DNA from 2 places in the Microbacterium bandirmense genome. Region 1 is predicted to be linked to the other one. Evidence: predicted binding sites of a transcription regulator. Region 1 holds the regulator's gene; the other holds the start of a gene.
The links. The regulator HrcA, encoded in region 1, represses chaperone genes, less so after heat shock. The targets are predictions, from matches to a motif close to TTNGCACTCGNNNNNNNCGAGTGCNAA.
Positions count from the first base shown of each region.

Region 2: a site for HrcA is predicted at 1,769-1,795, ahead of groL (chaperonin GroEL). Genes of this name have one in related genera too.

Region 1 covers NZ_JBBDGM010000001.1:242,557-245,967, forward strand. Annotated here, with positions in the region: gene WDU99_RS01150 (DUF1990 family protein) at 1-90, shown strand, start outside; gene hemW (radical SAM family heme chaperone HemW) at 90-1,328, shown strand; gene hrcA (heat-inducible transcriptional repressor HrcA) at 1,410-2,453, shown strand; gene dnaJ (molecular chaperone DnaJ) at 2,499-3,411, shown strand, end outside.
Region 2 covers NZ_JBBDGM010000009.1:25,087-28,497, reverse strand. Annotated here, with positions in the region: gene WDU99_RS11510 (DUF2332 domain-containing protein) at 1-794, shown strand, start outside; gene WDU99_RS11505 (DUF3263 domain-containing protein) at 804-1,061, shown strand; gene WDU99_RS11500 (LytR C-terminal domain-containing protein) at 1,118-1,702, shown strand; gene groL (chaperonin GroEL) at 1,832-3,411, shown strand, end outside.

The DNA.
Region 1 (3,411 bases):
CGGCTGCCCGGCATGGTGAAGCGCCGCCGCAAAGAGCTGTTCGCCCGGTACCTGCGGGCGATCTCGCCGCTGTATGCGACGCCCATCTGATGCCCGGCGCCCTTCCGCTGGGTGACCCCGCGCCCACCGACGGCAGGCTCCCGGCCGATCTGCCCGTCGATCGTGCCGTGCCGTTCTCGGCCTACCTGCACGTGCCGTTCTGCCGGGTGCGCTGCGGGTACTGCGACTTCAACACCTACACGGCGACCGAGCTGCGTGGCACGAGCCAGGACCAGTACGCCGATACGCTGATCCGCGAGATCGCGCTGGCCCGCGACGTGCTCGCCGAGAGGGACGGCCTCCGTCCGCTCGACACCGTCTTCTTCGGCGGAGGCACGCCGACGCTGCTGCCACCCGGCGACCTCGCGCGGATGCTCCGCGCGGCCGTAGACGCGTTCGGCATCCGCGACGGCGCGGAGGTGACGGTCGAGGCCAATCCAGACACGGTGACAGACGACGTGGTGCGCACGCTGGTGGATGCCGGTGTGAACCGGCTGTCGATCGGCATGCAGTCCGCCGTGCCGCACGTGCTGGCCGCCCTCGATCGCACGCACCGACCCGAGAACGTCGGCACGGCAGTGCGGGCGGCGCGGGATGGCGGGCTCGACGTGAGCGTCGACCTGATCTACGGCGCTCCCGGCGAATCGCTCGTCGATTGGGAGCGGTCCTTGGAGGCCGCGATCGCGCTCGAGCCGGACCACGTCTCGGCCTACGCGCTGATCATCGAGGACGGCACCAAGCTCGCGCGGCAGATCCGTCGCGGCGAGGTGCCGGCGCCCGACGACGATCTGCAGGCCGACATGTACGAGCTCGCCGACGCGCGCCTCGCGGCGGCGGGCTTCGACTGGTACGAGGTCAGCAACTGGGCCAAGGGGCCCGGCCACGGTACGCAGTCCGTGCATGCATCCCGGCACAACCTCGCCTACTGGCGCGGATCGGATTGGTGGGGATTCGGGCCTGGAGCGCACAGTCACGTGGCCGGCCTGCGCTGGTGGAACGTCAAGCACCCCGCCGCGTACGCGCAGCGACTGGACCTGGGCGAGTCGCCGGCCGCCGGCCGCGAACGGCCCGACCCGGAGGCGCGCACGCTCGAGCGCGTGCTGCTGCTCAGCCGGCTCGCCGAGGGTCTGCCGATCGACGAGATCGCAGAGGCGCACCGCGAGCGGGTGGCGGAACTGATCTCCGATGGACTCGTCGATCCGGCATCCGCCCTGCGCGACAAGCGCGTGCGCCTGACCCTGCGCGGTCGGCTGCTGGCGGATGCCGTCGTGCGCGCCCTGACGGAGTGACGGCGCGCCGTCTTCGAGGAGGGTCCGGCTGAGCGGGGTAGGATTGGCACTCGACCGGTTCGAGTGCCAGCGGGAGGGATGATGGTCACAGAGCGAGGGCTAGAGGTTCTCCGCGCGATCGTGCAGGACTACGTGGCGACCCATGAGCCGGTCGGCAGCAAGTCGATCGTCGAGCGGCACGCGTTCGGCGTGTCGGCGGCGACCATCCGCAATGACATGGCGCTGCTCGAGGATGAAGAGCTGATCGTCGCGCCGCACACGTCGTCGGGGCGCGTGCCGACCGACAAGGGGTACCGCGTCTTCGTGAACCACCTGGCGCAGCTGCGTCCGCTGTCCCCGGGCCAGCGCAACGCCATCGAATCCTTCCTCGGCACCCCGGGCGATCTCGATGACCTGATGGCGCGCACCGTGCGCGTGCTCACGCAGCTCACCGGCCAGGTCGCGCTCGCGCAGTACCCGTCGTTCGCGCGGGCGCACATCAGTCATCTGGAGCTGGTCGCACTGGCACCGAACCGCATGCTGGTCGTGATCGTGACCGATGCCGGCGGGGTGTCGCAGCGCATCGCGCCGCTGCCGATCGATCTCGACGAGACCGATGTCGCGCTGCTGCGCGCGCAGCTGCTGTCGCTCGTCGTGGGACGGGCGGTCGGCGATGCCAGCGAGCGGATGCTGGCGCTCAGCGAACCCGAGCCAGGGTCCCCGGGCATCCGCCTGCATCCCGCTCTCAGCGCTCTCACCGCGGTGATCTCGGAGGAGCTCGCGGAGTTCCGGCAGGAGCGGCTGGTGATGGCGGGGGCTGCGACGCTCGCCCGTCGGGAGCACGACTTCCGCGGCAGCATCCATCCGCTGCTCGAGGCCATCGAGGAGCAGGTCACCCTGCTGCGGCTGATGAGCGAGATGGTCACCGATGAGCACGGGCTGGCGACGAGCATCGGCACCGAGAACGCCCCGTTCGGGCTCGGCGAGGCATCGATCGTGGCCAGCAATTACGCGGCGCCCGGTGGCACCGCGCGGGTCGGGGTGATGGGCCCCACCCGGATGGACTATCCGAGCAACCTCGCGGCGGCGCGGGCCGTGGCCCGCTACCTGTCGCGGATGCTCGACGACGACGAGGCCGCTCGCTGACGCGGGCGCCGGAAGACTCACGCACGCACACGCAGAAAGGTGATCGTGGCGGACCATTACGAAGTTCTCGGGGTGTCCAGGGACGCGTCGCAGGACGAGATCAAGAAGGCCTACCGAAAGCTGGCCAGGCAGCTGCACCCCGATGTGAACCCGGGGGAGGACGCCGCAGAGCGGTTCAAGCTGGTCACGCACGCCTACGACGTGCTCAGCGACGAGGACTCGCGCCGTCGCTACGACATGGGCGGTGACGAGAACGGCGGCTTCGGAGGGGGCTTCGGCGGCTTCGGCGACATCTTCGAGACGTTCTTCGGCGCCGCCGGCGGCGGTCGCGGCGCTCGCCCGCGGTCGCGCCGCGAACGCGGCCAGGACGCCCTCGTGCGGGTCGATCTCGACCTCGGCGACGTGGTCTTCGGGGTGCACCGTGACATCGAGGTCGACACGGCGGTGCTGTGCGAGACCTGCCAGGGCAGCTGCTGCCAGCCGGGCACCTCGCCGGTGACCTGCGACGTCTGCGGCGGCACCGGACACGTGCAGCGACAGGTGCGCAGCCTGCTCGGCAACGTCGTCACCACCCAGCCATGCGGCAGTTGCGAGGGCTTCGGCACCACCATCCCGTACCCGTGCGGATCGTGCGCGGGTCAGGGCCGGGTGCGCTCGCGGCGCACCGTCTCGCTCGACATCCCCGCCGGCGTCGAGACTGGACTGCGCCTGCAGCTGCCGGGCTCCGGTGAGGTCGGCAGGGCGGGCGGCCCGAACGGCGACCTGTACGTCGAGGTCTCCGTCGCTCCGCACCCGGTGTTCAGCCGCGAGGGCGATGATCTGCTCGCAACGCTCGAGGTATCGATGACCGATGCCATCCTCGGCACGAGCACGACGATCGACGGGCTCGACGGCACGGTGGATCTCGAGGTGCGCGCCGGCGTGCAGTCCGGTGATGTGCTGACGATCTCCGGCCGGG
Region 2 (3,411 bases), on a different contig from region 1:
CGTACCCCGAGTGGCGCGGGTTCATGCTCGAGCACGCCGCCGCGCTGGTCGACGGATGCCAGAGCCGCACCGTGCAGACCAACGAGCCGCTGCGCCTGGCCGCCCTGCTGCCGGCGCTGGGCCGGATCGAGGGCCCGCTCGCCCTGCTCGAGCTCGGTGCGGCGGCCGGACTGTGCCTGTACCCCGATCGGTACTCCTACCGGTTCATCGGCGACGACGGTGCGGAGCGCGGTCGTCTCGACCCCGACGAAGGCCCCTCCGACGTCGTGCTGACCAGTGTCGTGCGCGGGGCCATGCCACCGCTGAGGATGCCCGAGGTGGTGTGGCGCGGCGGCATCGACCTGGCGCCCGTCGACGTGCGCGACGCCGCCGATCGCGAGTGGATGCGGTCGCTGATCTGGCCGGGGGAGCACGAGCGCGCCACGCGGATCGAGGCCGCGATGCGCATCGCGGCCGAGGACCCGCCACTGCTGCGCGCCGGCGACGCGGCCGAGCGACTCGATGAGCTCGTGGCCGTCGCACCGCGCGATGCGACGCTGGTCGTCACGACGCCCGGCATGCTCGTGTATCTGCCGCGCTCGGCCAGGACGGCGCTCATCGATCGCATCCGGGCCCTGGACGCACGGTGGATCACCATCGACGCCCCTGGTCTGCACGAGGGCTGGCAACCACCCGTCGATCGCGGCGACTTCGACGGCTTCGCCGTCGCGCTCGACGGGCAGGTCCTCGCCGATGCCGATCCGCTCGGACGGTGGTGGGAGTGGCGTGCCGGTGATGGCGCCGACGCCGCGTAGCCTGAGGACATGCTCGGGGAACTCTCCGATCGCGATCGCGCGATCCTGACGCTGGAAGCGGCCTGGCCGCGACACGGCGGCATGAAGGAGGAGACCATCCGGACGCAGCTGGGCATGAGTCCCGCCCGGTACTACCAGCTGCTCGGCCGCATCATCGAGACCGAGCAGGCCCTGCAGTTCGATCCGCTCCTGGTGCGCCGCCTGCGCCGGCTGCGCGACGCGCGCGGTGCGCAGCGCACGGCGCGCATGCGGGGTTTCGCCGGCTGACGCGCCGCCCGGTCGCTCGGTGCGGATTCTCGGGGTCGCCCCGCTAGCATCGAGGGGTGTCAAAGCCCCCACATGACCGTTTCGACGACATCCCCCGCACGTCCGGACGCGTCGGCGCGCACCGTGCCGAGCAGCCCGGCATGAACGGCTTCGTCGTCTTGCTGTGGTCGGCGGCCGTCGCGCTGGTGCTCATCGTCGGCGGCATCTTCGTCTCGCTGGTCATGATGGACCGCATCTCGTTCGGCCCTGACGAGGCCGCCCTCAGCGTTCCGCAGCAGACGCAGGGCACGGCTCCCGAGGTCGACACCTCCTACCGTGTGCTGATCCTGAACGCGACACCCGAGGGCGGACTGGTGGCGTCGACGCGCGAGGCGCTGCTGGCCGAGGGATGGCCGGAAGACGGCGTCTTCGGCAGCGAGGGATCGAGCCAGGAGTTCGAGAAGACGACGGTGTTCTACGTCGAAGCCGCCGACGAGGCCGCAGCCCTCGGGGTCGCCGAGGTGCTCGGAGGGGCAGAGGTGCAGCAGAGCGACTTCTACGCGGGCATGAACGACACCGATCAGCCGCAGCTGACCGTCGTGATCGGTCTCGATCGCGCCACCGACGCGCCGGAAGATGGCGAGCAGGCCCCCGCGGAGTGATCCGCGCTGGGCGAACGCCCACTCCCGACGGCTTGCACTCTCATGGGTCGAGTGCCAAACTGGGTGTTAGCACTCGCATACTCTGAGTGCTAAATCCCATCGCCTACGTCCGGGAGGGACGAAAGACTCATGGCAAAGATCATCGCTTTCGATGAGGAGGCCCGTCGCGGCCTCGAGCGCGGCCTCAACATCCTGGCCGACGCCGTCAAGGTGACCCTCGGCCCGCGCGGTCGCAACGTCGTGCTCGAGAAGAAGTGGGGCGCCCCCACGATCACGAACGACGGTGTGTCGATCGCCAAGGAGATCGAGCTCGACGACCCGTACGAGAAGATCGGTGCGGAGCTCGTCAAGGAGGTCGCCAAGAAGACCGACGACGTCGCCGGTGACGGCACGACCACGGCGACCGTGCTGGCCCAGGCGCTGGTCCGCGAGGGTCTGCGCAACGTCGCAGCCGGCGCCGACCCCATCTCGCTCAAGCGCGGCATCGAGAAGGCCGTCGCGGCCATCACCGAAGACCTGCTGAGCAGCGCCAAGGAGATCGACTCGAAGGAGCAGATCGCCGCCACGGCATCGATCTCCGCCGCTGACCCCGAGATCGGCGAGCTCATCGCCGAGGCGATCGACAAGGTCGGCAAGGAGGGCGTGGTCACCGTCGAGGAGTCGCAGACCTTCGGCACCGAGCTCGAGCTCACCGAGGGCATGCGCTTCGACAAGGGCTACCTGAACCCCTACTTCGTCACCGACCCCGAGCGCCAGGAAGCGGTCTTCGAGGACCCGTACATCCTGATCGCCAACCAGAAGATCGGCAACATCAAGGACCTGCTGCCGGTCGTCGACAAGGTGATCCAGGACGGCAAGGAGCTCGTCATCATCGCCGAGGACGTCGAGGGCGAGGCTCTCGCGACGCTCGTGCTGAACAAGATCCGCGGCATCTTCAAGTCGGTCGCCGTCAAGGCCCCCGGCTTCGGCGACCGTCGCAAGGCGCAGCTGCAGGACATCGCGATCCTCACCGGCGGCCAGGTCATCACCGAAGAGGTCGGCCTCAAGCTCGAGAACACCACCCTCGACCTGCTCGGCCGTGCTCGCAAGGTCATCGTCACCAAGGACGAGACCACGATCGTCGAGGGCGCCGGCGAGGCGTCGACGATCGAGGGCCGCGTGACCCAGATCCGTCGCGAGATCGAGAACACCGACAGCGACTACGACCGCGAGAAGCTCCAGGAGCGCCTCGCCAAGCTCGCCGGCGGCGTGGCCGTCATCAAGGCGGGTGCGGCGACCGAGGTCGAGCTGAAGGAGCGCAAGCACCGCATCGAGGACGCCGTCCGCAACGCGAAGGCGGCCGTCGAGGAGGGCATCGTCCCCGGTGGTGGCGTCGCGCTGCTGCAGTCGGCCAAGGTGCTCGACAACCTCGCCCTCGAGGGTGACGAGGCCACCGGCGCGAACATCGTGCGTGTCGCGACCGAGGCACCGCTCAAGCAGATCGCCATCAACGCCGGTCTCGAGCCCGGCGTCGTGTCGCACAAGGTCGCCGAGCTCCCCGCCGGCCAGGGCCTGAACGCGGCCACCGGCGAGTACGGCGACATGTTCGCACAGGGCATCATCGACCCGGCCAAGGTCACCCGCTCGGCGCTGCAGAACGCGGCATCGATCGCCGGCCTGTTCCTCACCACCGAGGCGGTCGTGGCCGACAAGCCCGAGAAGGCGCCGGC